Regions from separate parts of the Billgrantia tianxiuensis genome, predicted to be linked through region 2. Evidence: riboswitches for the same ligand, from Rfam matches in the RefSeq annotation. Region 2 holds a riboswitch; the other holds the start of a gene.

Region 1 (14,460 bases), 1.9 Mb from region 2:
GTGCGCCGCGTGGAAAAGGTGGAGACCGCCACCGAGCCGCGTTTCCAGGAGCACTTCGTGGCCGCCATGGCGATCCCTCATCGCCACGATCCCTTCCCGCAACTGAGCGCCCACGTGACCCTGCCGGCGGTGACGGAGGATGCCAGCGCCACAGCGCGCGGCGGCCGGCGCCGGCGCCGGCAGCGCGCCTGAAGGGGCGACTCTCTAACGCTCTGTCAATGTGGCTGCACAGAATGACACCAAGGGTGGTCGGCAAAACACCCAAGTACATGAGGAGAGGCCCCAATGGGTTATCGGCTGGGCATCGATACGGGCGGTACCTTTACCGACGCGGTCCTCCTGGACGAGGCCGACCAGGTGGTGGCGATGGCCAAGCGTCTGACGACGCGCCTGGACCTTCAGCAGGGCATCGCCGATGCCTTGAGGGCGCTGCCCGCCGACTTGCTGTCCCGGGTCGACCTGGTGTCACTGTCGTCGACGCTGACGACCAACTCGGCGGTAGAGGGCAAGGGAGCACCGATCTGTGTACTACTGATTGGGTATGACGAGCGACAGGTCAAGGCGACCGGACTGGTCTCACTCCTTGGCGCCAACAGTCTGATTATGCTGGGCGGCGGCCATGACGCGGAAGGTCGCGAACTCGCGCCCCTGGATGAGCAAGCCCTACGCAGAACAATCCTGGCCTGGCGGGAGCGGGTATCGGCCTTTGCCGTCTCGGCCTCCTTCAGTGTCCGCAACCCGGCTCACGAGCAGCGCACGGCGGAACTCGTGCATGAGCTGACAGGCAAACCGGTGACCTGCGGCCATGAGCTGGCGGCTTCTCTGGGGGCGCCGCGCCGTGCCATGACCGCAGCGCTGAATGCCCGCATGATCGCCTATGTTGCTCGTCTCATTGAGGCGGTCCAAGGGCTGTTGCACCGCCACCGTATTTTGGCACCGCTGATGATCGTGAAGGGCGACGGTTCACTGATTTCCGCTGACAGCGCCATCCTGCAGCCCATCACCACGGTGCTGTCCGGGCCAGCGGCCAGTGTCAACGGCGCCATGATGCTTAGCGGCCGCCGTAACCTGATCGTCGCCGACATGGGGGGAACCACGACGGATATTGCCGTGGTGCGAGACGGTTTGCCGACGCTCTCCTTCGACGGCGCCCGGGTGGGGGACTGGCGTCCCATGGTAGAGGCGATCAAGCTCTATTCCATCGGCCTTGGCGGCGATAGTGAAGTCACCTTCGCGCCTGGTCGAGGCCTTGCCATCGGACCTCGCCGCGTGTTGCCCATGAGCCTGTTGGTCAGTCAGCATCCCGAGCTACACGAGGCCCTGCTGCGGCAGCTCAACCTTCCTCCGGGCAGCAACCATAATCGCTTCGCCATGCGCCTACAACACGACGAAGCGCTTATGGGCCAGCTCAGCGTCGATGAGCATGAGGCCTGGGCGCAGTTGGGCGACGGACCAGTGGAAATGCTGAGTGCGGTGGAAGAGAAACGCTGGCTGGCCCGTGCACTAACCAGCCTGGAACGTCGTGGCCTGGTGATCTTCAGCGGTTTCACACCCACCGATGCCGCCCATGTCCTGGGTATCTCACGCCACTGGGATGTCGAGGCCGCCCGCCTGGCAGCGATCATCTGGGCCAAGCGCATGCGCCGCCAATACGGGCTTGGACGCTGGCCGGAAGGCGATGCGGAAGCGCCATCACGCGAGATCTATGGCCGAGTGGTCGAGGCCATCTCTACCAAACTGATCGAGGCGGGGCTGCATGATGCCGATGTCGATAGCCAGCAAGGGCGGCTGGCGGCCTCCTTGGCGGCATTGATCCTGCGTGGGAAGTCCCGTGTCGCCGTGGCCCCATCGGTCTTCACGCTGAAATTCGCGCCGACATCCCCTGTGGTCGCGGTGGGCGGGCCGGCAGCAAGCTACTATCCGGCGGTTGGCGAGGCGCTGGGCGCCGAAGTTGTGTTGCCTTCCCACGGCGAGGTGGCTAACGCCGTGGGCACGCTGCTCGGCCAAGTGGTTCAGCGGGTTCATGTCTCTGTTCTGCAGCCAGTACAAGGCCGCTTTAGGGTCTTCCTGCCCAATGGCCCCTGCGACCACGTCACACTCGAGGCAGCCTATGCGATGGCGCGGCAAACGGCCGCCGAGCGCGCTGAAGCCTTGGCTTGGCAGGCCGGTGCGGCCGAGGTGGAGGTGCGCTTCGAGATTGAGGAAAACCGTGTCGATAACGACATCGACGGGGAAGTCTTCTTCGAGGCGAGGGTAACGGCCTTGGCCATCGGACCACCGCGCCGTACTCGAACATGACAAGCCATACGCCCCGGCCATGGCCGGAATCATGTAGCTATTCGGATGATCGAGCGAAAACGAAGGCCTGCATGTGGAATGCCGCATGTTGCGAGTCGTAGCGTGATGGGGCACCGACCAGACAGGCACGTCGCGCCGCGCAGCCCAGCCGCATGCAGGCGCCGTCGGGCATGTCGCGCAGGTGCTGTGCGCAAGCTCCGATCCGATACTCGGAACCGGTGAAGGCATCGACCGGACAGGCGTCGAGACAGGCACGCTCGGCGCATCCCAGGCACGGCGACTCGTGTTCGGCCATTGGCGCGAGATCGTCCGGCACGTGGTCAAGCGCGAGCGCGAAGCGGTAGGCGTGCCACGAGCCGTATTCGGCGTGTATGACCAGGCCGAGCGGAGATGGGTGTACCGACTCGGCACGCGACGCCCAGCGCTGAAAGGGATAATGCGGCGGCCCGCCGAACGGATAGAGCGCACGCGCACCGTAGCGGGCAGCAAGCGCCTCTCCAATGCGTTGGCTCCAGCGGTCCAGCGGATCGCGTCTTCCGTCACAATATTCGGGCGAAGCAGCGAATTGGGGCCACAGCGACGAACCGACATTACCCACTAGCACCAGTGCTGCGGCCGGGATGGCGTGGGCAATCGGGGGCACATGATCCTCCGGCTCCACCTCGAAGGCTCCGCGCAAAACGAGCCCATGCGCCTCGAGTTCATGTTTCAGCTGAAACAGTCTCATCGGGGGAGTGCCACCTTCATTTCGCTGATCTGCGCATCAGTTTGCGCTATCCGCCGTGGTTGTACGCGATTGGCTGTGGCCGCTCGGCGGCCATGCGATTGGCATGGCGGGCATGGGTCCTTAGCGTTGTCGCGCATGACGAACGCCTGGTATGGCATCAGGTCCACGGCGACTGGCCGTGGAAGAGCGCGGCCACCTGTCCGGGGGGAGGGAAAGTCCCTGTGGAACTCGCCGCGTATCGGGGTCGAGCGGTGCATATCACCTCACGGAAACGAAGACTGGGGCGCCACCCACCATGGCGGTGGCCAATCGCTGGCCGTAGAGGCGCTCAAGGGCTGCAGGTACCAGCATGGCATCGCGCGACCCCCAACACGCTTCACCGTCGGGGTAGAGCAGCAGCAGATGGTCGCACCAGCGAGCGGCGAGGTTGAGGTCGTGCAGGCACAGCATAACCGCCCTGCCGGCCTGGGCCTCGCCAGCGAGCAGCGCCATCACCGCGGTCTGGTGATGCAGGTCAAGATGGTTGGTTGGCTCGTCGGCGAGCCAGATGGCCGGCGCCTGGGTCAGCACCGTGGCGATGGCCAGGCGCTGCCTTTCACCGCCCGAGAGCGTGCTGACTAGCCGCTCGGCCAAGTGGTCGACATCGAGCCGCTCGAGCGCAGCCTCGGCCAACTGTAGATCCTCGCCGCCCTCCATCTGCCAGGGCGACAGCCAGGGATGGCGCCCGATCAATGCCGTCTCGCGCACCGTGGCGGGAAAGCCGTCCTGGCGCTCCTGGAAGACCAGGCCCAGGGCGCGGGCGACCCGGCGGCGCGGCAGCGAGGCGAGCGCGCCCCCGTCGAGACGCACGCTGCCGGCCCGCGGTGCTCGCAGCCCCGCCAGGGTATGCAGCAAGGTGGTTTTGCCGGCCCCGTTGGGGCCGAGCACGCCCCACACCTGCCCGGGCTCCAGGTCCAGGTTCAGCGCCCGACCGTCGCGACGGCCCGGTACGTCGATGACCAGATTTCGCGCCTCGAGTCGGCTCATCAGCGGCTCCGGTAGAGCAGGTAGAGGAAGGTCGGTACGCCGAGCAGCGCCGTGATCACCCCCACCGGAAGCTGTTCCGGAGCGATGATGGTGCGCGCCAGGGTGTCGGCGAGCACCAGCAGGGTGCCGCCAGCCAGGGCACAAGCAGGCAGGATCAGACGTTGGTCGTTGCCCAGCATCAGGCGCAGCATGTGCGGTACCACCAGGCCGACGAAGCCGATGCTGCCGGCCGTGGTCACCGCCATGGCGGTGAGCAGGCTAGCCGTGATGTAGATCGTCCACTCCAGCGGACGCACCACCACGCCCAGGGCCGCGGCCTGCAGCGCCCCGCGGGCCAACACGTTGAGGCTGCGCCCCAGCGGGAAGGCGAGCAGGCACACCCCCAGCAGCACGACGAGCGGATAGCCGGGTGTGTGGGCGTAGGATAGATCGCCCATCAGCCAGTAGAGCATGCCGGGAAGACGCTCAACGGGGCTCACCGCCAGCATCAACGTGACCACCGCGCCCCACCCGGCCGCCACCACCACGCCGGTGAGCAGCAGGCGGGAAGGCGTCCAACTGCCGGTGCCATGGGCCAGGCCAAAAACCAGCAGTGTCGAGAGAAAGGCCCCGGCGAAAGCCGAGCCGCTGATCACCGCGCCGCCCAACCCGGCAAGCATCGCCGCCAGCGCTCCCACTGCGGCACCGCCCGAGAGGCCCAGCACGTAGGGGTCCGCCAAGGGATTGCGCAGCAATACCTGCATCAGCGCACCGGCCAATGCCAGCAGGCCACCGGTGGCAAATGCCGAGAGGGCCCGCGGCACACGCAGCTCCAACACCAAGGTGCGCGCCAGGGCGTCGCCGCGCCCCAGGGCCACCTCCCACAGCGCGGCGGGGGTGATGTTGACGCTGCCGACCGACACCGCCAACGCCATGGCGGCCATCGCCGCCAGCGCCAGCAGGCCCAGCGGGAAGGCCAGCCCTCCGTGCCTGACAGCGACCAGTGAGTACCTAGCGGCGTGCACGGGCTGCCTCCAGTTTCTCGCAGAACAGCCGGCTGCCCTCGAGCAGGCGCGGCGTGGGGCGCTGGATCAGCGACGGCGGCACGAAGAAGAGGTTGCCCTCCGCCACCGCCGTGAGGTTCGTGTACTGCTCCCAGTGGGTGAGCCATTCACGGCTCTCCTCGCCCATGCCGCCGGCCAATATCGCCTCGGGGTCGGCGTCGAGCACCGACTCGTCGCCGATGCGCGGCACCAGGCGCTCAAGGTCGCCGAAAACGTTGACGCCACCGCAGGCGGTCAGCACCGAGCCGATCAGGTGCGCGTCGTTGACGGTCATCAGCGGCTCGTCCCACACCTGATAGAAGACGCGCACCGGTGCTCGCCCGGCATAGCGTTCTCGAAGCTCGATCATGCCGTCGCGAAAGCGCCTCGCCTCGCGATCCGCGGCATCGGCTGTGCCGGCCAGGCGTCCCAGGCGCTCGATGGCGCTGGCCACGCCCTCGAAGGACCGCGGCTCGAGGTAGAACACCGGCAGGCCGAGCGCCTCCAGCATCTCCAGCTGCTCGGAGGGATTGCCGGTCACCCAGCCGATCACCAGTGTGGGCCGCAGGGCGACGAGGCGCTCCATGTCGATGCGCGTATGGCTGCCCAGCGAAGGCACCGCCTGGGCCTGCGGCGGGTAGTCGCTGAAGTCCACTACGGCCACTACCTGGTCACCGGCCCCGGCGGCATAGACCAGCTCGGTCGCACCGGGCGACAGCGCGGCGATGCGACCGGCGGGCACCGGCAGACACACCTCGCGGTCGCGGTCGTCGGTGGCGCAGAGCGAATCGGCATACGCCTCGCCGGCCGCCGGCCCCGACAGGGCCAGCAAGGCGCTGAAACCTACGGCGGGGCCAACGGCCCCGCCGAACCGGCCGCTACTGGCCAAAGTGGACACTGACGAAGGCCGCACGACCGGCGTTGAGGTAGTCATCGCCATCGAAGAAACGTGTCGTGACATACTCTTTATCAATGGCATTCTCCACAGTCAGTCGAGCCGACCACAGCGGTGCAAACTGCCAGCCGGCACGCAGATTGACCAGCCCGAAGCCACCGATTCGATCCGTGTTGGCGGCATCTTCGTAGCGATAGCCCTGCAGAACCCAGGAGCCCCCAGGAACCACTCGCCCAGCTCACGATCCACGTCGAAGCGGGCGCTCTGACTGGAACGGCGCCTAAGACGATTTCCGGTAGCCCGATCTTCAGGGTCGGTGTAGGTCGCGGCGGCAGCTAACGTCCAATCATCTACCTCAGCGCCCACGGAGAGTTCGACGCCACGGATACGCGTAGTGGGTACGTTCGTTGTCGGCTGCCCCATTTGCTGCCAGACGATCAGGTTGTCAATATCGGTCTGATAGATTGCGGCATCCCAGAACCAGCGCACATATTGGCCACGTACTCCGAGCTCCACCGTTTTGGATGTTTCCGCTTCTAACTCGGGATTGCCAAACCCCGGCCAATAAAGGTCGTTGAAAGTTGGCGCCTTGAAGGCGGTGCCATAGCTGGCTCGCAGGGTATGGTGGGAATTGATGTCATACCCCAGCGCCAGGCTACCGGTAATCTCGTCACCGTAGGCTTCGTTATCGTCATAACGCAGGCTGGCTTGAACGGCTAACGGTTCGAAATCGAGTAGCGCCTGGCCGAAAACGGCCTTGTTATCACGCTCCTCGATGTCATAAGGACCATCCCATGGCATATTCCCCGTGACACTACCGGCCACGCTATCGTTCATATACTCCGCACCGATAATCAACTCATGCCCCCTGAAGTCAGCGTGTTCTCCCAGCGGGCCGTGCGTGTCTGCGTATCAAGGATAGACCCCCAGAAGTGGTTGACGCTTTCATCGCGCGCTTCGCTCAGCGTCAAGCGACTACTCCAGCTGTCAGTTACCGGCAGTTCTCCATAAATTCCCGCCACCTGCTGCATATAATCAGTCGTGGCCATGGAGCCGCTCTCGTCATACTCCGTGGTACCGCGGGCTCTCAGCGCCAGAAATCCCACTTCTGCGCCGCTATCGAAGGTGTGCGACATTCGCGCCAGCGCAGAGGTGTTGTCGTACCCCATATCCTCACCACCACGACGCACCGGCGTGCCATCGGTGGTGAAGTGGCTGCCGGCAAAGCTGTAGCGGGTACCGCCGCTACTGCCGGAGAGTCCTGCACTGTATCGCTGGGTATCGAAGGAGCCGCCGCCTGCAGAGATGCGCGGGTGCGGGCCGCCCTCCTGAGCGTCATGGGTGAAGAGCTGCACCACGCCGCCTACCGCGTCGGCGCCGTAGAGGCTGCCCCGCGGGCCGCGCACGATCTCGGCGCGCTGGAACATGCGCGGGTCGAGGTACTGCCACGCAGGGCCGCCATCCGTAGCGGAGCGCAGGCGAATGCCGTCGATCATCAGCAGACTCTGGTTATTCGAGGTGCCGCGAATCGACACGCTGCTCTGTTTGCCGAAGCTGCCGTTGGAGCTGACGTCCACCCCGGGCTGGCCGCGCAGCAGATCGGTGACGCCGGTGGGGTCCTGGCGGCGTAGGGTCGTCTCGTCGAGCAGCGTAACGGAGGCCAGCGATTCGTCGGCGGTACGCGGCGCTAAGGTGGCGGTGATTACCAAGGGGTTGAGGTCGACGGCGATATCATCGCTGTCGGCTTCGGATTGGGCGTGAAGGCCCAGAGGAATGAGGGCCAGACCAAAGGCGGCCAGGCCACGGGAAGCGTTTCTGGTAGTGTTCATCAGTGTCCCTTGCTCGCCGTACCTGCCCGCACGGCAGTCGTGGTGCAATCACCGGGTTAGCAAGGAACGAGAAAGGGAGAACGACAGCAATAGCGCCAGCCCTGCCTCGGAGTCGCCCACCGCAACCCGGCATGAGGGAAACGCTGTCATACAGCATTTCCTGCACTCTCTGGCCGGTCTCCGGGCTGACGAGTGGACAATTAGCGTCCCAGAAGGCCACCTTCCCGTGTCAGGGCACAGTGGTGTAAGGCTTTCCTTGACTCGATTACCGTTGCGGGGGCAGCGTCGGAATGGCACGAGGCGCACCGACTTCTCGTTTCACCCCGGCGCGTCTGCGCGCGCCTAGGGCACCTGAGAGTGTCGCTAAGCTAGCAATCCGACCCCGCACGGTCAACGACAGCGGCGTGCCGGAATGCGACATGCCCTGCCATATCAAGCGGTTGACGAGCCCATGGCAGCCGAACGCCTCGTGGTCGTAACCAGCCAGCTTGATCCACAAGCACTCACGGGCTCGGTCGGGGTGCTGAGCTTCACGTTCCGAGAGACCGTGCGTTCGACCACCGACCGGGCGGCTCTGATGACGCATTCATCTGCAGCCTCCCGGAAATTGCCGGCGCCATCGAGAACAAAAAGTTGCAGGCCATGCGGGGGAGGCCGAGCTGAAGCGTGCATCAGAAGCGCTAGATATACTAAAAAAGCCACCGTGTACTAAGGGCTGACGTTCCCCGGCCCCCTGCAGGAGTGCCTTTGTAGCAGCCCTTCTTGCTTTTCGATCCTTTGCGCCCCCACGTTATGATGGGTTTGCTTTGCTCTGCGACAATTCGCCTCAGGTTCGCGCACCAAATAACAAGTATTTTACATGATTATTATAATTTCCCCGACGAAGGAGACCCTCATGCTCACCTCACAGCAGGAGCAGCTCATCGAGGCCACCGCCCCGGTGGTAGCAGAGCACCTCGATGCCATTACCCAGCGTTTCTATCCGTTGATGTTCAAGCGCTACCCCGACGTGGCCTCGCTGTTCAATGAGGCGCACCAGCAGAGCGGTGCCCAGCAACGGGCCCTGGCCGGTGCCGTATTGGCCTACGTGCAGCTGCGCCAGGATCCCGCCAGGGCGAGAGGAGTGCTGGCCACAGTGGTAGAGAAACACGTGTCGCTGGGCATTCAGCCCGACCAGTACCCCATTGTCGGCGAGTGCCTGATGGCCGCCATCGGCGAGGAGCTGGGTGACGCTCTGACGCCAGAGATCGCCGAAGCGTGGGCAGCGCTCTATGAAGAGCTGGCCGGCCTGTTGATTGAGCTGGAAGATCGTCGGTACCAGGCTTTCGCTCTGAAACCCGGTGGCTGGCGCGGTTTACGTCGATTCCGCATCGCCGCGACTCGGCAAGAAAGCGCGATGATTCGCTCCTTCGTCCTCGAGCCGGAGGACGAAGGCCCGGTAGCAGATCATGAGCCCGGCCAGTACATCGGCGTGCGACTCGGTATCGAGGGCGAGACGCTCTATCGCCACTACAGCCTCTCGGACCTGCCAAATGGCCGCACCTATCGGATCTCGATCAAGCGTGAGCCCGAGGGTCGAGCCAGCCGCTACTTTCACGACGTGCTCAACGTTGGCGACAGCGTAGACCTTCTGCCTCCGGCCGGGGAGCTTACGCTACAGGGAGGCAATGAACCGCTGCTGTTGATCAGTGGTGGAGTGGGCCAGACACCTATTCTGCCGCTGGCTCGCCAGGCGCTGGCCGAGGGTAGGCAGGTAGTCTATCTTCATGCCGCCATCGACGCCGAGCATCACGCCTTCCGGCAGGAGGTCGCCGCGATGCGCGAAGTGCATCCCTCTAAGCTCAAGGTCGTCGCCATACACGAATACGGCGACGATGCCGACCACTGCGGCCGCCTCGATCGCGAGCTACTGAGACACTACCTGCCCGCATCCAACCCGCGCTGCTACTTCGTTGGCCCCCAGGGTTTCATGAGTGCGGTGAACCAGGCCTTGGCAGAGCTCGGCGTTGAAGAGGATCGACGCCACTTTGAGCACTTCGGCCCGTCCCGCCCTATTGAAGCTGCCTGATACTCTCGCTACTAGCCCCGTCAAAGGCACAGGCCATCTTTGGCGGGGTCGAGCATTTCGCCCCATGACCCATCAGCGCCTACCGCGCTGAACACTGCATCGAGGCATCTGATGCCGTGCGCGAACAGCGCCAAGCAGAAATAGCATCCGAGCCAGATCATTCGGCTTGGAGTTAGCGATAGTGTCTTAACTGGACCGGTCACTCGCGCCAGTAGTCGTTAGCCGCAGCCACCGTCTGGAAATGGGTCGCAATGACATGCGAAATGGCAATAAGGCTGTTGGGATCTGCTGCGTACTCCGGTCGTAGCTCTTTTCGCACTTCGGCATCGGTCTGTGTCGTGGCGACACCCTTCTGCGATAGTTTCACGGCCAGGGCAAACCCCTCCCGAGGAGTTTCCGTCATGAGACTGGGCAACCACGAATCGGAGGCTGCCTGCCCCTCGTGTTCGTCCGCCGATAGGACGGCCGCACCCATCAGTAGCCCTAGGAGGCTTACGATAGCAATGCTTGCGTACCTGGTCGCGGAGGACTTCGGCGCAATGATCGTCATGGCTGGCTCCTGTTGTTTTCGTTGTGCCTTGCCGGGAGGACACTTTATAAGAAGCATTCAATCTACCTTTTCAAGACTAGAGTCTATTCCGGCCCCGTCAAGGGAAGGATTTCAGTCCTTGCTCAACTGATCCGGGAGCGGCTCCATCTCCGTTGCCTTGCCTAGCCACCCCCAGTCGTCGAACAGCACGTAGAGTGCCGGGATCACCAACAGTACGAGCACAGTAGCGCTGAGCAGGCCAAACACCACCGAGATCACCAGTGGCTTGATGGCCGCCGCCTGGGTACTGGTTTCTGCCAGCAGTGGCAGCAGCCCGGCGATGGTAGTGGTGGACGAGATCAGGATGGCGCGCAGCCGGTCGCGGCTAGCCTGGCCGGCGGCTGCAACGGCATCCAACCCACGCTCGCGATGGGTCTTGATGAAGTGGATCAGCAGGATGGCGTTGTTGACCACAATACCGGCCAGCGACGCCGCACCAATCAGCGAGGGCATGGAGAGGTAGTAGCCCATGAGCACATGGCCCCAGATGGCGCCGATGAAGGCCAGCGGGATCGAGAGCATGACGATTAGCGGCTCCACGTAACTGCGAAACTGGAAGGAGAGGATCACGAAGATCCCCACCAGGCCGATCAACAGCCCGCGGCCGATGGAGCCGCCGGTCTCGGCGGAGCTGGCCACCTGCCCCTCGAAGGAGATCGCCACATTGGGGTGGCGGGTAAGGAAAACCTCCAGCCAGCCGCTACCGGTGAGGTCATCGACGATAGCCTGGCCGCTGGCTTGGCGTGCATCCACGTTGGCTTCCACGGTGACGGTACGCCGCCCGTCGATACGGGTGATGCGCGCCCATTCGCGTCGCTCCTCGGCGTTGGCCACCACCTCCAGAGGCACCCGGAGCCCACCCGGCAGGGCGATGGTAAGGTCCGCCAGATCATCAAGGGAGCTTCTGTCCCCCTCGGCTAGGCGGATCAGCACTTCGATCTCCTGGTCGCCGATGCGCTGGGTATCGGCAATCTCACCCAGCAGCGCCGCGCGCAGTTGGCCGGCCACCTCCTCGGCGGAAAGCCCCAGGCCGTGGGCACCCTCGGCCATGGAGAAGGCCAGCTGGGTCTTGCCCAGACGCAGGTCATCCATGACGTTGTGGACGGCCGCGTAGCCCTCGAGATGGCCCCCAGCTCCAGCGCCGCCGCCTTCATGGCTTCTAGGTTCTCCCCGGCCAGTCGCACTTCTACCGGCACCCCGGCGGGGCCGAAGCCGGGTTCCTGGATGATAAGCCGCTGCAGGCCCTCGATCTTGCCGATAGCCTCCCGCCATGCCTCGGTCAGCGTATCGAGAGTGACACTACGTCGCTCGGCGGTGAGCAGGTCGACGCTGACGGTGGCCACATGGGGGCCCGCCTCTCGGGCGCTGAGGTTGTGGTTGAAGCGCACCTGTATCGCCTCGACCAGGGAGGCGCCCTCCGGCTGTTCGGGTGAGTAGCGCGCGTCCAGGTCACGCATCGCCGCCTCGACCCGCTCGGCCACCGCCTCGGTGCGCGCCAGGGGCGTACCCTGGGGCATCAGAATGCGCGCCTCCAGCACGTCGCCATCGATATCCGGCATCGCCTCACTACCCACGTGCCCCCCGGCAATGAAGCCGGCGGAGGCCAGGGTCACCGTCAGCAACAGGCCCAGCACCGCATGCCGAAAGCGGATCGCCCGGTCGGCCAGCCCCCGACGGCCTCACGAAAATTTGCGAAACGTCGCTCGAAGGCGGCCCGGAAGCGGGAGTCGTGACCATCGCCCAGGCTCCCCACGCTGCCTTTGAGGTGGTGAGGGAGGATCCAGAACGCCTCGATGAGGCTCGCCATTAGCGCTGCGATCAGCACTACTGGCAGCACCTCCAGCACTGCACCCAACTCCCCGGCAAGGAAGGAGAGCGGGGTGAACACCGCTACCGTGGTAAGAAATGACGAAAGCACCCCGGGCAGCACCTGGCGGGTTCCCTCGACCACTGCCTCCAGCGGCGACTTCCGGTGCAAGGCATGAGAGGCGATGTTGTCGGTGATAACGATGGCATCATCCATGACGATACCGATGGCCATCAACAGCGCCACCAGAGTGATCATGTTGAGCGACAGCCCGGCGAACGCCATCACCGCGAAAGCGCCCATGAAGGCAACCGGCAGACCCAGCACCGCCCACAGCGCCAGACGGGGGCGGAAGAACAGGCTCATCACCAGCACTACCAGTACCAGGCCCATCAAGCCGTTATCCACCAGCATCCGCAAGCGGTCGCGGACAATGCTTGTCGCATCCTGGGTCAAAGTCAGCGATATGCCGCCGTCGAAGCGGTGACACTCGTCCTCGAGCAGCGCCTCGAGCCGCTCCTTGACCGTCAGGGCATCTTCACGCAGCGCCTTGCTAACCTCCAGCACCAGCGCCGGCTCGCTATTGAAGCGAAGCGTCTCTTCCGCGCGCTCACCGGCCTCAGTGAAGGTGGCCAGCTCACCAAGAGTAAGTTCACCACCTCCGGCGTCGGAAACTACCACCAGCTCGGCCAGTTCGGCCATGGAGCGGCGCTGGTCGGTAAAGCGCAGCAAAATATCGCGATCGGCCGTTTCCAGAGTGCCCAGCGGCAGGTCCAGGCTCTGAGCGGAGATGCGTTGCGCCAGCTCCTGAGCCGAGAGGCCATGCTGGCCGAGCACCTCGCGGGGCACCTCGACCTGCCATTGGCGCTGCGACATGCCATGGATTGCCACGTCCGCCACGCCGGGCAGCGCCATGATGCGCTCCTCCAGGCGCAGGGCGTACTCCTCGAGCTGGCGAATGGGCATGTCGGCTGTTACTGCGACCGCGGCGACCAGATCGCTGCGGTGCAGTTCGCGAACTACTGGGAGCTCGGCCCGTGCCGGTAGCTCAGTGATGGCACCGACTTCGGTATCGATCTCGCTCATGAAGCGTATGGCATCGCCGCCGGCCTCCATGGTGGCGGTGGCGCTGGCCAGGTTGTCCTGAGCCACGCAGACAAACTCATCGAGGAATTCCACGCCTTTAACGGCATCGAACAGGCGCCGGCAGATTGCATCCTCGACGTCGGCGGCGCTGGCCCCGCGGTAGGCCACCTCCACGGACACCTCAACCGGGCGATAGTCGGGGAAAGTCTCGCGCTTGAGGCTGGGGGCGGCGAACAATCCGGCGGCCAGCAGCAGGATCAGCAGCAGGTTGGCAGCGGTGGGATGCCCGGCGAACCAGCGAATCATGGCCGCTCTCCCGACGATGCTTCGCCCCGGGCCAGGGCGGCCAGGCGTGCCTCGGCAGCATCGTCTCGACGCACGGAGAGCGCCATTCCATCGATGGCCGGCTGCAGGTCATCGAGGATTACGCGCTCCCCGGGACCAAGCCCGCCTCGATCACCGCCAGCCCCCCCTGCTTGAATGCCACGGAGACCGGGCGTCGCACCAGGCGCCCCTGCTCGTCAGCCAGATAAAGCTCACCCTGATGGAGCGCCGACGATGGCACTACCATTGAGGCCTCGGGGCCGGGGGCCGTGAGCCGCACCCGGGTATACATATCGCGCTGCAGCGGCGGTCGATCGGGAGGCCGTGCACCGCGCCAAGGATGGTCGACCCTGACGACTATTCGAACGGCGCGGGTGGCCGGGTCGAGGCCGCTGGCCACGCGCACCACCCGGCCCGTCCAGCCCACACCGGACGCCCCGACCAGCTCCAGCTCCGCATCGATTGCATCAAGGTCGATGCGCTCGCTCAGATCCAGGGAGCCGGGCTCGAGTTCGGCCGGCGCCACACTACCCAGCAGGCGTCGCACCACGCTGAAGGGAAGCCTCGCCTCCACTTCGGCAGCCGCCAGGCTATCCGCCTCGAATAGGCTCTGGCCCACACTGACGAACTGGTGAAGCTCTACCTCTACCTCACCCAAGCGCAAGTCATAGGGCGCCACGAAACGGGTATCCGCCAGGTCACGACGCGCCTGGGCCAGGCGCACCGATGCTCGCTCGCGCTGGGCTGGCAGCAAGGCCAAGGCATTCTCCAACGTGGCCACCGCCTGGC
Region 2 (14,460 bases):
CTGAGGCCAGTGCCCTGGCGACCGCGCTGGCCGAGCGCGAGGTCCCGGCCCTGTTCAGTTATGCCGGGCGAGTGAGCACTCCCAAGCCACAGCCGCTGCCCACCCGGGTCGGCGGGTTCGGCGGCGTGGCGGGCCTGGCCGCCTTCCTGACGGAGCAGCGCATTACCCATCTGGTCGATGCCACCCACCCCTTCGCCGAGCGGATGAGCCGTAACGCCGTGGCCGCGGCAAGCCACAGCGGCATTCCGCTGATCGCCCTGACCCGCTCGCCCTGGGTGCCCCAGGCCGGGGACCGCTGGGAGCCGGTCGCCAGCGTCGAAGCAGCGGTGAGCGCCCTGGCCGGCCCGGCCGAGCGTATCCTGCTGGCCATCGGGCGCCAGCAGCTCGCCGCCTTCGCGGCGCAGCCCCAGCACCACTATCTGCTGCGCCTGGTCGACGCCCCCGAGACGCCACCGCCCCTGCCCCGCCACCGCATCGTCCTCGACCGCGGCCCCTTCACGCTGGACGGTGACCTGGCACTGCTGCGCGAGCACGGCATCCAGCGCGTCGTGTGCAAGAACGCCGGCGGCACCGGCGCCATCGCCAAGCTCGACGCCGCTCGCCGGCTGGGCGTACCGGTGGTGATGATCGAGCGGCCAGTGCCGCCGCCCCGGCGCGAGGCGCATTCGGTCGATGCGGTGTTGGCCTGGCTGCATCACGGCTCGGCTCCTGAGTCAGGCCTTGAGTCAGGCCCCAGGGCCGAGCGCGGGGTATAGACCCACGGCACGCCCTCGCGCCGGATTAGGCGCGTCTGGTTGGAGCCCACCATCACCAGGGTGCGCATATCGGCCATCTCCGCCGTGGCCTCGCCCAGGGTGGAGACGCTGAGCGACTCTTCCGGCGTGGAGACGGCCCGGGCGAACATGATCGGGCGCTCCGCCCCGCAGGCCTCGCGCAGCACCTCGAGAGTGCGGACGAAGCCCTCCGGCCGGGCGCGGGAGCGCGGGTTGTAGAAGGCCATGGCGAAATCGGCCTCGGCGGCCAATCGCAGACGCCTTTCCACCAGCCCCCAGGGCTTGAGGTTGTCGGAGAGGTTGATGCAGCAGAAGTCGTGGCCCAGCGGTGCCCCAGGCGTGCACTGGCGGCCAGCATGGCGGAGATGCCCGGCAGCACCTGGATGTCCAGCTCGCGCCACTCGGGCTCGCCGGCCTCGAGCGCCTCGAACAGCGCCGCGGCCATGGCGAACACCCCGGGGTCTCCCGAGGAGACCACCACCACCCGCTGCCCCTCGGCGGCCAGCCGCAGCGCCTGCTCCGCGCGGCGGAGCTCCTCGCGGTTGTCCGAGCCGTGGCGCGTAAGTCCCGGCCGCGGCGCCACCCGTTCGACGTAGGGCACGTAGCCCACCACGTCGGTGGCCTCGTTCAGGGCGGCGGAGACTTCCGGGGTGATCAGCGCAGCATCGCCCGGACCGAGGCCGACCACCTTCAGCCACCCTTCCTTCCCCCACTCAGGATCTCTCATGGCCGCCTCCCGTTGCCATGGATCACCACGATGGAGAAGTAGGGCACGCTGTCGCCGACCTCGCGGAACGGCCGTATCCGCTGCTGCGGCATGGCGGCGTACTCGATCAGCCAGGCCTCCTGCTCCCGGCCGGCCTCGGCCAGCGCGCGCTGCAGCTTGGCCAGGTTGCGGCCGATCTTCATCACCACCAGGGCATCGGTCCGCGCGATGTGCTCGACCAGCGTCGCTTCGGGCAGGGTGCCCATCAGCACGGTCATGATGTCGTCGCCCCAGGTCACCGGCTGCCCGGTGGCGGTCCAGGCGGCGGACATGCCGGTGATGCCGGGCACCACTTCCACCGGCACCCGACCCTGCAGGCGGGTATAGAGGTGCATGAAGGAGCCGTAGAAGAACGGATCGCCCTCGCACAGCACCACTGCATCGCACCCGGCCTCGGCGATCTCGCGGAGCTGCGCGACGCTGTTCTCGTAGAAGGCCGCCAGCAATTCGTTGTAGAGCGGGTCGTCGAAGGGGATTTCGGTGGTGACCGGATACTCCAGCGGAATCTCGATCGCGTCGGGCGCCAGCAGGCCCTCGACGATGCTGCGGGCATGGCCGCGGCGCCCCTTCTTGCGGAAATAGGCGACGTGGGTGGCCCCGCGAATCAGCCGGTCGGCGCGCACGCTCATCAGGTCCTGGCTGCCGGGGCCGAGGCCGACGCCATGGATGGTGCCCGGTGTGATGGTTGCTTGGCTCATTCGCTGCGATCCGCCATGGCATTGAGGGCGGCCACCGTCACCGCGCTGCCGCCGAGGCGGCCTTCGACGATCACGCAGGGAGCCGCGGCGCTCTCCCACAGGGCCTGCTTGGATTCGGCGGCCCCCACGAAGCCCACCGGACAGCCGATGATCGCCGCCGGACGCGGGCACGCCGGGTCTTCCAGCATGTTGAGCAGGTGGAACAGCGCGGTGGGCGCATTGCCGATCGCCACCACCGCCCCGTCGAGATGGGGCCGCCACAGCTCCAGCGCCGCCGCCGAGCGGGTGGTGTCCAGCTCCCGGGCCAGCTCGGGCACGCACTCGTCGTGCAGGGTGCAGATGACGGCGTTGTCCGCCGGCAGGCGCTTGCGAGTGATGCCCTCGGAGACCATGCGTGCATCGCACAGGATGGGAGCGCCCTGCTCCAGCGCCGTCCGGGCCCGGTTCACCGCATCGCCGCGGAAATGGATATGCGCGGCGAGTTCCACCAGCCCGGCGGCATGGATCATGCGCACCGCCACCGGCTCCTCCTCCGGCGCGAAGCGCGCCAACTCGGCCTCGCGCCGGATGATGGAAAAGGACTCCCGGTAGATGGCCGGGCCGTCCGTTTCATAGACGTGAGGCATTCATTCTCTCCAGATTCACCATCAGTGTTCTTGTCCACCGGGAGCTTTGGTCCCCGGCGCTCATCTAGCCCACCGCCTTGAAATCGTTTCCAGCGCCTCGGATTCATCCAGGCCGGTGGCCACCGGCGTCCCATCGGCGCGACCGCCGACGATCAGGTCGAAGCGTCCCTCCCGGCCGGTCAGGCAGAGGTCCGTCGGCGCCTGGCAGGCGCAGCCCTTGACGCAGCCGGACAGGTGCACGCTGCGCGATCCCTGGCCGTCCAGCCGTTCGGTCAATTCCTGAGCCAGGCCCAGGGTCGCCACGCTGGCCTGCTCGCAGTAGGGCGCGCCCGGACAGGCCTGCATGGCCAGGCGCGGATCGCTCTCGCTCTCCAGCAGCCCCGGCGGCGAAGACGCCCCGACGGGAAAGCCCTCTACCAGCAGCCGCCGCCAGGGGGTGAGCCGCACGGCGCCGACCGAATCCGACGAGGCTGACGCCGCCACGACTGACTCCGCCACGATCAGGGCCCGCAGCGTCGCCGCCGGTGCCCGCCCGAACGGCAGGCCCAGCACCCGGCCCCAGGCGTGCTGTCCCAGGGCCGGCACGCAACCGGCGGCGGCAGGCCGCTGCGTAGCAGGCGCCCAGGGCGGCAGCGGCGCCGGGTGCCGACGCATGCGGCCGGCGTCGATCCCGCCGCTGTCGACGAACCAGTGCAGCAGGCAAATCAGCAGCTCGACGGCGGCCGCGGGCGAGTCCACCGGGGTGCCCTTTTCCCGCCCGTCGGCACGGACGAGCAAGGCGCCCGAAGACTGCGCCGGCAAGCCCCCTTCCAAGCCCCTTTCCAAGCCCCCTTCCAGCGAGCGTTCGATACGGAAATCCGCCGAGACTTCGCCCAGCAGCGGCACGGCGCCGGCATCGATGGCCACGCCCATCTTGGCCGGCAGTGCCGGCAGCGCATCGAGCCGGGCTTCCAAGCGTCGCGCCACCTCATGGGTGGCGTCGCCCGGCTGCCAGTCGGGCGCCAGCAACAGCGGCAGCCGACGCTCCTCCTGCGGGTCTGCCGCCACCAGGCCGTGCTCGACGAGAAAGGTCATCAGCCCGGGCCAGCTGGCGTCGGATACGCCGCGCAGCTGCAGGTTGGCCCGATTGGTGAGTTCGATCAGGCCGCTGCCGAAGGTCTCGGCCGCCTCGCACAGGGCCAGCATCTGGTGCCGGGTGAGCCGCCCCAGCGGGGGGCGCACGCGCACCAGTAGCCCATCGCCGGAAGCCATGGGGCGCCAGGCGCCGGGACACCAGCCCTTGATGCGCGGCGCGCCCGCCGGCCGATTCGCCTGGTTCGTCATGGCGCCGCCACCTCCCGGGTTTCGTCGATCTCCAGCAGCAGGTCCTGCAGGGCCGGGCCCTGTTCGCCGGGCTCCCGCCACAGGCCGCGCTGGATGGCCTCGAGCAGGCGCTCGGCCATCTCCTCCATGGCCGCCGGATTGTGCTTGCGCAGGAACGCCTGGTTCTCGTCATCCAACACCAGCGCCTGGCTGACCTGGGCATACTGGTAGTCGGCCACCAAGTCGGTGGTGGCGTCGTAGGCGAACAGGTAGTCCACCGTTGCCGCCATCTCCGCAGCCCCCTTGTAGCCGTGTTCGCGCATGGCCTCGATCCACTTGGGGTTGAGCACCCGGGAGCGGATCACCCGGGCCAGTTCCTGCTCGAGGCTGCGCATGCGCGGTCGCGCCGGATTGGCATGATCGGCGTGATAGATGCTCGGTGCCTGGCCGCTGAGGGCGCGGCTGGCGTTGGCCATGCCGCCCTGGAAGGCGTAGTAGCCGTTGGAGTCGAGGATGTCGTGCTCGCGGTTGTCCTGGTTGTGCATCACCGCCTCCAGCCCTTCGAGTTGGTGCTCGAAGGCCGCCCGGGCCGCCACCCCCGACTCGGGAAACTGGCCGTAGGCGTAGGCTCCGCTCGCCAGGTAGGCGTCGGCCAGGTCATCGGCGTGCCGCCAGGCGCGCTCGTCGAGCAGCCGGTTGAGGCCGGTGCCGTACTCGCCGGGCCGGCTGCCGAAGACCCGATAGCCGGCCTCCCGCGCCGCCTGCTCAGGGGAGCGGCCCTGCGCCTCGAGCTCCTGCCGGCGCGCCATGACCGCCGCACGGATGGTGTTGGCCTCCCCCGGCTCCTGGTACTCGGCCACCGCCCGTACCGCCCGGTCGAACAGGCGGATGACGTTGGCGAAGGCGTCGCGGAAGAAGCCGGAGACCCGCAGGGTGACGTCCACCCGCGGCCGCCCCAACAGCATGGCGGGAATCACCTCGACGTCGATCACCCGCCGCGAGCCCAGCGACCACACCGGCCGCACGCCCATCAGGGCGAAAGCCTGGGCGATGTCGTCGCCGCCGGTGCGCATGGTGGCGGTGCCCCAGATCGACAGGCCCAGCCGCCGCGGATAGTCGCCGTGATCCTGCAGGTAGCGCTCGACGAAGGCCCGGGCCGAGACCTCGCCCAGCGACCAGGCGGCCGGCGACGGAATCGAGCGGTTGTCGACGCTGAAGAAGTTGCGCCCGGTGGGCAGCACGTCCAGACGCCCGCGACTGGGCGCACCGCTCGGCCCGGGCGGAACGAAACGCCCCGCGAGGCCGGCCAGCAGCGACTGGATCTCCATCTCGACGCCGCGCTGCATGGCCGCCCAGAGCCCGCTGCGCACATGGCGCAACTGCTCGGCGGTGGCCGGATAGTCATGGGCCAGGCTGGCCAGGCAGCCCTCCGCCACGACGTGCGTCTCCACCAGGCGGTGGGCGAGCCGCTCCAGGCGCTCGCGGGTATCGGCAGCGCTGCGCCAGGGGGAATCATCCAGCTCGGCCAGCGCCGCCGGCCGCGGGCCGTGCCAGGGCTCGGCCCCGGCCGCCAGGGGGTCGAATGCCGGCGGCAACCCCAGGTCGGCGGCCAGGTTGTGCAACAGGCCGCGCTGGGCCGGCTGATCGCCCCGCGGCAGCCGCAGGATGGCGACCAAGGTCCCGGCCAGCTTGTCCCGCGGCGGCAGGCTGCCCAGCACGTGCAGGCCGTGGCGGATCTGCGCCTCCTTGATGTCGCACAGATAGGTGTCCAGCTCGTTGAGCAGGCGCTCGTCATCCACCTCCCCGGCCACCTCCCCGCCTGTTCTGCCCTGCGCCAGTTCGCGGTCGATGCCGGTGTCGCGCAGGTGGACGAGGATGCGCTCGCGCAGCAGGGTCTCGCGTCGCGGATCCATGCCCAGGGCCTGGTAGTACTCGTCGGTCAGCGCCTCGAGTTCGGCCATGGCGCCGTAGAGTTCGGCACGGGCCAGCGGCGGCATCAGGTGATCGACGATCACCGCCTGGCTGCGGCGCTTGGCCTGGGCGCCCTCGCCCGGGTCGTTGACGATGAAGGGATAGAAGTGCGGCAGCGGCCCCAGGGCGACGTCCGGCCAGCACTCGGCGGAGAGCGCCGCGCTCTTGCCCGGCAGCCACTCCAGGTTACCGTGCTTGCCGACGTGGATCAGCGCATCCACCCGGTAGTGCTCGCGCAGCCAGAGATAGAAGGCCAGGTAGCTGTGGGGCGGCACCAGCTCGCTGTCGTGGTAGCTCTGGAGCGGATCGTCACCCAGGTCGCGTAGCGGCTGGATGCCGACGAAGGTTTCGCCCAGGCGAATGCCGGCGATCATCAGCCGGCCCTGGCGATGCTTGGGGTCCTCGCTGGGTGCGCCCCAGCGCCGCCACACCGCCTCCTGCAGGGCCTGCGGCAGGGTCCGGAACCAGGCCAGGTAGTCATCAAGGGCGATGCTCTGCCAGCAGCCGCGCTGGTCCAGCCCGCGGGGGTCGTTGGTCACCCCCGCCTGCAACCGCCGTATCAGGGCATCGCCATCCGCCGGCAGGTCGTCGACCGGATAGCCCGCCGCGGCCAGGGCGCGCAGGATCGCCAGCGTCGAGGCCGGCGTATCGAGGCCGACGCCGTTGCCGATGCGGCCGTCGCGGTTGGGGTAGTTGGCCAGCACCAGCGCCAGACGCTTGTGCCGGTTCGGCGTGCGCTGCAGGTCGCTGAAGCGCCGCGCCAGCCGGGCGACGAAGGCGGCGCGCTCGGGGTGCAGGACGTGGCGGATCACCGGCAGTTGGCAGCGCTCGCTGTAGTGGGCCTCGCTCTTGAAGCCCACCGCCCGGGTCAGGATGCGGCCATCCATCTCCGGCAGTACCACCTGCATGGCCATGTCGCGGCTGCGCAGGCCGCCGGCCTCGGCCTGCCAGTCCTCCTCGGTGCTGCTGGAAAGGATCGCTTGCAGCACCACCGGCCGACCGACGAAGAGCCCCGCGAGGTCCTGGTCGAGCTGCTCTTCCAGCGGCGCCTCGCTCTCGTCGGCATGGCGATTGACCGAGAAGCCGGTGGTGTTGATCACGATGCCGGCCCCGGTCTGCTCGATCAGGTGGTTGACGAAGGCCAGGCAGGCCGGCTCCTTGAGCGAGGCCACCGCCACCGCCAGAGGCGCGAACCCCTGGGCCTCGAGCACCTCGAGCAGGCCATCCAGCACCGCGGTGTTGGCGCCCTGTAGATGGCTGCGATAGAACAGCAGCAGACAGACCGGGCGCGTCCCATCCTGCTGCCTTCGCCACTCGTTGAGTGTCACCGCCGGCTGGCCGTGCGGGGATTGCCGAGCGGGCGTTGCGGGCAAATAGAGCAGCGCCGCGGGCAGCGCCTGAGGCTCGCGCCACGCCAGCGGCAGCCCAAGGCACTCGCTACCGACACAGCGCAGCAGCTGCTCGGCGTTGTCGACCCCACCCTCGCGCAGGTAGCGCCACACCCGATGGGCCGTGGCGACAGGCACGCTGGAGTCCGCCAGCAGGGCGTCGTCCGGGGCGTCGCAGCCCGGCACCAGGATCAGCTGACGGCGCCGGTCGGCAGCGGCCCAGGCCAGTAGGCGATCAAAGCCGTAGCGCCAGTATCCGCTGCCGCCCAGCAGCGAGACGATCACCAGCCGCGCCTGTTCCAGCACCCGGTCCTCGTAGAGGTCGTAGGCGGCCGGCTTGATCAGGTTCATCCAGTTGGCCAGGCGCAGCGAGGGAAATCCCTCGCCGCCCGCCTCGGCCAAGCGCTCCGCCGCCTGGGCCAGGGCCGACAGGCTGCTGTCGGCGGCCGACAGGATGACGATCTCGGCGGGGCTCTGCTGCAGATCGACGATACCCTCGTCGTCGACGAAGCCCCCCGGCTTGGCGGCGAAGAGATGCATCAGGCGCTCGTCGCGATCTCGACGTCCGCCAGGGCGGCGTGCAGCGCCGCGCCATCCAGCCCCTTGCCGATGAAGACGAGCTGGGTGGCGCGCGGCTCGTCCTGCCCCCACAGCCGGTCGAAGTAGCCGTCCAGACGTTCGCCCACGGCCTGGATCACCCGGCGCATGGGCTTGCCGGGAATCGCCGCGAAGCCCTTGGCGCGATAGATCTCGTGATGCTGCAGCAGCTGCTGCAGGCGCGCCGCCAGGGCCTCGCCGTCGACCTCGCCCAGGCGGATCACGCAGGAGTCGAAGTGATCGTGGGCGTGGTCGTGATGGGCGCCCTCGGCGTGGTGGCGATCGTGGTGGTTGTCGATACGGTCGATGCCCTCCTCGCTGGCCGCGCCGATGCCCATCAGCGCCTCCAGTTGGGCGCGGTCCTCGGCCAGCCCCTTGTCGATGAACAGGGTCTTCACCGAGGCCGGCACCCGCTGGGCGACCAGCGCTTCCACCCGAGCCCGTTCGGCCGGGTCGAGCAGGTCGGTCTTGCTGACCAGCACCAGATCCGCCACGCTGAGCTGGTCGTCGAGCAGCTCGCGCAGGCTGGGATCGTGATCGAGGGATTCGTCGGCCCGGCGCTGGGCCTCCACCCTCTCCACGTCGTGGGCGTAGCGGCCGGCGGCCACCGCCGGGCCGTCGACCACGGTGATGATCGCATCCACGGTGCAGTGCTGGCGCACCTCCGGCCAGTTGAACGCCTGCACCAGCGGCTTGGGCAGGGCCAGGCCGCTGGTCTCGATCAGGATATGGTCGATCGTGTCGCGGCGGGCCATCAGCTGTTTCATGACCGGCAGGAACTCCTCCTCCACGGTGCAGCAGATGCAGCCATTGGCCAGCTCATAGATGCCGTTTTCGATCTCGACCGGGGCGCCGCCCGCCTCGTCGCGGCCTTCTTCATTGCCCTCTTCACAGCTCAAGGCACAGCCGCGCAGCAGGCTGGAGTCGATGTCCTGCTCGCCGAACTCGTTGACGATGACGGCGATGCGCTTGCCGGTGACCTGGCGCAGCATGGCGGCCAGTAGGGTGGTCTTGCCGCTGCCCAGGAAGCCGGTCACCACCGTGGCGGGGATCTTGTTCAGGTTCATCCTTGGGACTCCTCGGGGGTAAGGGAATGAGTCTCTAAAGCGCTTGCCGGCTGCCCGCTCGCCATGAGCAGCCGGGCCAGGGCGTCGGGGTTGTCGGGAAAGAACAGATGCAGGTAGCTGGCCGTGAGGCCGCGCTGGCGATAGATCGCCTCGCCCGGCGCGGGGTGGCGCTGACGCCGGCAGAAGGCGATGGGCGCCGGCGTGCCTTCCGCCACCGAGCGGTGATGCGCGTGGCCTCGCACCGGCCCCTCCGGCAGCTCGGCGGTCTGCATGCCCTGGCAGCCGCGGCGGCCGCGCATGGCGCCGTGGCCCGGCAGCAGCCCCAGCAGGGTGTGGGTCTCGCCGTCGATGTCGGTCAGACTCTCCAGGCAGTAGAGCAGGCCGCCGCACTCGGCGAGGATCGGCTTGTCGGCGGCGAAGAAGCGGCGCAGCTCGTCGCGCATCGACGCGTTCGCCGCCAGTTGGGCGGCGTGCAGCTCGGGGTAGCCGCCCGGCAGCCACAGCGCATCGCAGGGGGGCAGGTGGCGGTCGGCCAGGGGCGAGAAGAAGCGCAGAGTCGCCCCCATGCGCTCCAGCAGATCCAGGTTGGCCTGGTAGATGAAGCTGAAGGCCGCGTCCCGGGCCACGCCGATGACCCGTCCCTGCAGCGAGGGCATGGGCGGCTCGGCGGCCTGCCGCGGCGCCTCGAAGGTGACCGGCGGCAGCTGCAGCAGCGCCTCCGCCAGCCCTTCGGCATCCAGCGCCCTGGCGCCGGCCTCGAAGCGCAGCTCCAGCTCGGCGCGGATCTCGTCGGCCTGCACCAGTCCCAGGTGGCGTTCCGGCAGGGTCAGCGCGCCGTCCCGCGCCACCGCGGCCAGCAGCGGAATCTCGGCAGGCAGTGCGGACTCGATCAGCTCACGGTGGCGCTGCGAGGCGCAGGCGTTGGCGATCAGCCCGGCGATGAGGATGTCGTCGCGAAAGCCCGCCAGGCCGGCCACCAGCGCCGCGGCGGTCTGGGCCATGCCCTTGACGTCCATGACGATGACCAGCGGCAGGCCGAACAGGGCGGCCAGGTCGGCGCTGGAGGGCTCGCCGTCGAACAGCCCCATGGCGCCCTCCACCAGGATCAGATCCGCCTCGCAGGCCGCCTCGAAGAAGCGCTGGCGGCAGTAGGTCTCCCCCGCCATCCACAGATCGAGCTGATCCACCGGCCGGCCAGAGGCCTGGGCCAGGATCTGAGGGTCGAGGTAGTCCGGCCCGGTCTTGAACACCCGCACCACCTTGCCGCGGTTGCGCAGCAGCCGGGCCAGCGCCGCGGTCAGCGTGGTCTTGCCCTGGCCCGAGGCCGGTGCGGCGATGAACAGCGCGGGACAGGCTGCGCTCGTCCGCTCGACAGGTTCCTGCATCACGCCTGGCCTCCTGGCCATGAACGGCCCGCCGACAGCGGCAGGCGACAATAGCGGGCGCCGAGCTGCTCGGCGATGGTCTCGCCCCGCCCCCGCCTGACGGCGGCCTGCTCGGTATCGACGACCAGGCAATCGCCCAGCGCCGGCAGGCCGGCCAGGGATTGCCGGGTGCGGCCGTCGGTGATCAGGTAGGTGCGTATTCGCAGGTCGGCCTCCTGCCGCCGCCACTGGCGAATCAACCGCGCCGCCTGCAACACGACCTGGCGCAGCGGCGTACCGCCGCCCCCGTCGGCGCTGTCGAGCCGCTCACGCAGCGCCTTGGGCGCACGGCGGCGCAGCAGGATCGGCGTGACACCGTCATTGCCGAAGCCGAGCACGGCCATTTGCTCGCGGGCGGCATAGGCCTGCCGGGCCAGTTGCTCGACCAGCCCCTTGGCCCGCCCCAGCAGTTGCCGCCCCAGGGTCGAGGCGGAGGTATCCAGCAGCACCAGATGAACCGTCGGCGGGACGATTCGCGCCTGGCGATACTGCAGTCGGCGCCAGGGCCAGCGACCGCGATTGGCAATCAGGGTGGCGAACCAGTCCGGCCGGGGCGATGCCTGGTAGGAGCGACGCTGATGGCCCCGACGCCTGGCCGCTGGCATCGGGGGAACCATGACGCCATCGGGTCCACGCTCATGGGCGACAATGTCCGACAGGCTCGGGGCCGGCACGCTGACGCTTTTCTGCGCTACCGGCGGCATGGCGCCCCACTGCCCCTGGCCGCTCGAGCCTGACGTGCCGCCACCGGGACCTGCCGGCCCGCTCGACGCAGGTGGTGTACCGGAGCTTGGCGTACCGGAGCTTGGCGGCGGCGGTGGCGGATTATGGTCCGGGTGCCTGACGGGCTCCTGGGTAGGCGGCGAAGTCCGCCGATGCGCCAGCACCCAGGGCCCGACGACATCCAGATCCTCCCTGGCCACGGCAGCGGCGCCGCGCCAGGCGGCGTGGGCCTGGGCCGCACGATGCCAGGTCACGTCCGCCCGCAGCCCTTCGACGCCGGCCGCCTGACAACCCAGCGCGATGTGCTCGTAAACCCATGCCTCGCTGACGATCTCCGGCAGCGCCGACTGGGCACGCCGGATACGCTGGGTCAGCGCTGCCTGGGCCTCGGCGTGACGTGCCACATAGCCCTGGGGGTCGCGGTCGAAGGCTTCGCGTTGCTGCACGATGGCGATGCGCTCTTCCACGCTGACCGAGGCGTGCTGCTCGAGGCAGAGGCCGAAACGATCGAGCAGCTGCGGGCGCAGCTCGCCTTCGTCCGGGTTCATGGTGCCGATCAGGCGGAAACGCGCGGGATGGGAATGGCTGACACCGTCGCGCTCGACGACGTTGGTACCGCTGGCGGCCACGTCGAGCAGCAGGTCCACCAGCGAGTCCGGCAGCAGGTTGACTTCGTCGACGTAGAGCACGCCGCCGTGCGCCTTGGCCAGCAGCCCCGGCTGGAAGGCCGCCTCGCGCTCGGCGAGTACCCGCTGCAGGTCCAGGCTACCAGTCAGGCGCTCCTCGCTGGCCCCCAGGGGCAGGGTGACGAAGGGCGGCCGACGCCCTTCGCCATCGTCAGGCAGGATCGCCGCCAGGGCCCGCGCCAGGGTGGATTTCGCACTGCCACGCGGCCCGCTGATCAGCACCCCGCCGAGCCGGGGGTGGATGGCGTTGAGCAGCAGCGCGGTCTTGAGTTCTGTCAGGCCGACCACGGCGGCGAAGGGAAACTCGCTCACGGGAGCCTCGCCATGCACCGGCTGGACAGGCAGCGGCACACGGCCGACAAGGCATCGGTCGTAAACGGCGACAACCCCGCGGGAGGGGCGGATAGAGCGAACGTAGACACGGCATCTCCTCGGTGCCCACCGCACCGTTACGGGATGATGATGGATTGATGGGCCGGTCTCCGGGCTCGAGGAGGACGCCAGAACGACGTCGAAGCCTGCACCTTCCCAGCACAATGCCAGTGGTTCCTGCAGGCGACTCACTCATTACCGTTGCGGGGGCAGCGATGGAATTGGCCTACGGCCTCACCATACTTCCCGATTATCCCCTAGACACAGGGGCACCCATTTCAGTCGGACCATCGTAAAGGAACTGCCGCAACCAGCGCAATGCGTAGCGTGCCCTGGCCTGACCTCAGTGCCTGCGGTGGCTGATTGCACAGCAAACTCTCTCGCAATCGACTGAAAACTCTAGATTTCACAGGTAGGAAAAAGCTTCTCCGTGCAGCGCCAAGACGCTACGGAAACCTCAACCTCGAAGGAAATTTTGGGGTTGTATTTTACCGCAGGTTTGAATCATGATCCTCGCCATTCGCACACGGCATCTCAGGCCAATGGCAGTGAATCCACGGCCGGCGCGAGGACAGAGATGGCAGCAATGCCGGGTTTCACGCCAAATCATCCGAAGAATTCTCCCAGATTCCGGACACCGACCAATGAAAATCGCTCGCCATTTCCTGCTTCCATTATCGCTAATTCCCGCCTCATTCGCCATGGCAAGCGATACGGAATATCCATTGACCCTTACCAATTGTGGCACGGAAATCAGTTTCTCTTCCGCTCCTGAAGGCGTCGTTACCGTTGGACAGTCCGCCACCGAGATTCTCTATTCCCTGGGCCTTTCCGATCGGGTGCTCGGCACCTCGGTCTGGTTCAATCCCGTGCTGCCTGAGTTCAGCGAGGTCAACGCCGGCATCGAACGGCTGGCCGACAATGACCCGAGCTTCGAAGCCGTGGTGAATCGTCGACCGCAGCTCGTCGCGGCCCAGTACGAGTGGCATGTAGGACCCACCGGCAGCGTGGCGAGTCGCGAACAGTTCCACGAGTTGGGTATCGCCACTTATGTGATGCCCGCCGACTGCGACACAAAGGACAACAGCACCGGGGGCGACGGCACCCGTACCGCCGCCTTCTCCCCCACGCACGTCTACAAAGGCATCACCGAGCTGGCTGCCATTTTCGATGTGCAGGAAGCCGGCAAAGCCCTGGTGACCGATCTCGAAGCTCGTGAAGCCGACGCCATTGCCAAGGCCGAAAGCCTGGAACTTCCTCCAGATCTGTCGGCAGTATTCTGGTTCTCTTCTCCCGATAGCTCGGTGGATCCTTACGTGGCAGGCCGGCTCGGCTCCCCCGGTTACATGATGGAGAAACTCGGTATTCAGAACGTCATTCAATCCGATGAAGAATGGCCTATCGTCGGTTGGGAAGCCATTGCCCGCTCCGACCCTGACCTGATCGTGATAGCGCGCATGGATCGCCGGCGCTTTCCCGCTGACGATATCGAAGAAAAGCTGAATTTCCTGCATAGCGATCCGGTGACCCGGGAGATGACGGCGGTGAAGAACGGCAACATCATCGAGATGGATGCTCATGCAATGAGTGCCACCATGCGCACGATCTTTGGCCTGGAAATGCTGGCCGATTCCTTGACGACACTCTCCTTCGAACGATGAATCTGGCCGCAGCAGTGCAGTTACCAATGGTTTTTCGATGGCGCTGGGTCTGGCTCGCGCCATCGACGCTGTTCCTGGCCGTGATGGCCGGCACCGCGATCGGCGAAACGGCGATTCCGCTGGAGACCATTCTCAAGGTATTGGCGAACCGGCTGTGGGGAGCGGAGCATGCCGTCGACCGAATCGACGCCGGCATCATCTGGAATTACCGGCTCAGCCGCGCCATCCTCGCCGCCTGTTGCGGTGCCGGGCTGGCCTTGTCCGGCGTCGTCCTGCAAGCCCTGCTGCGCAACCCGCTGGCCGACCCTTTCCTGATGGGAATTTCCGCCGGCGCCTCGACCGGCGCCGTGGCGGTCACCATCGCCGGACTCGGTGCCGGCGTCGTGACGCTCTCGCTCGGCGCCTT

Evidence for each region. A riboswitch is a leader RNA that binds a small molecule or an ion and turns the genes downstream of it on or off. The one in region 2 is predicted to bind cobalamin.
Region 1: linked by a shared signal. The riboswitch ahead of EKK97_RS01105 (TonB-dependent receptor domain-containing protein) and the one ahead of EKK97_RS15500 (AAA family ATPase) in region 2 are both predicted to bind cobalamin.

Annotation. Positions count from the first base shown of each region.
Region 1 covers NZ_CP035042.1:234,509-248,968, reverse strand. The annotation lists gene EKK97_RS01135 (ASKHA domain-containing protein) at 1-192, shown strand, start outside; gene EKK97_RS01130 (hydantoinase/oxoprolinase N-terminal domain-containing protein) at 286-2,298, shown strand; gene EKK97_RS01125 (hypothetical protein) at 2,336-3,025, opposite strand; gene EKK97_RS01120 (ABC transporter ATP-binding protein) at 3,284-4,051, opposite strand; gene EKK97_RS01115 (FecCD family ABC transporter permease) at 4,051-4,974, opposite strand; gene EKK97_RS01110 (cobalamin-binding protein) at 5,042-5,905, opposite strand; partial or broken gene EKK97_RS01105 (TonB-dependent receptor domain-containing protein) at 5,952-7,797, opposite strand; cobalamin riboswitch at 7,952-8,167, opposite strand; gene hmpA (NO-inducible flavohemoprotein) at 8,693-9,865, shown strand; gene EKK97_RS01095 (hexameric tyrosine-coordinated heme protein) at 10,065-10,415, opposite strand; gene EKK97_RS23525 (efflux RND transporter permease subunit) at 10,527-11,462, opposite strand; gene EKK97_RS24155 (hypothetical protein) at 11,381-12,076, opposite strand; gene EKK97_RS23520 (efflux RND transporter permease subunit) at 12,070-13,653, opposite strand; gene EKK97_RS01085 (efflux RND transporter periplasmic adaptor subunit) at 13,772-14,460, opposite strand, start outside.
Region 2 covers NZ_CP035042.1:3,306,958-3,321,417, forward strand. The annotation lists partial or broken gene EKK97_RS15460 (cobalt-precorrin-6A reductase) at 1-755, shown strand, start outside; partial or broken gene cobJ (precorrin-3B C(17)-methyltransferase) at 695-1,500, opposite strand; gene cobI (precorrin-2 C(20)-methyltransferase) at 1,497-2,222, opposite strand; gene EKK97_RS15475 (precorrin-8X methylmutase) at 2,234-2,863, opposite strand; gene EKK97_RS15480 (cobalamin biosynthesis protein CobG) at 2,924-4,186, opposite strand; gene cobN (cobaltochelatase subunit CobN) at 4,183-8,064, opposite strand; gene cobW (cobalamin biosynthesis protein CobW) at 8,064-9,188, opposite strand; gene EKK97_RS15495 (cobyrinic acid a,c-diamide synthase CobB) at 9,185-10,573, opposite strand; gene EKK97_RS15500 (AAA family ATPase) at 10,573-12,333, opposite strand; cobalamin riboswitch at 12,480-12,685, opposite strand; gene EKK97_RS15505 (ABC transporter substrate-binding protein) at 12,900-14,054, shown strand; gene EKK97_RS15510 (FecCD family ABC transporter permease) at 14,081-14,460, shown strand, end outside.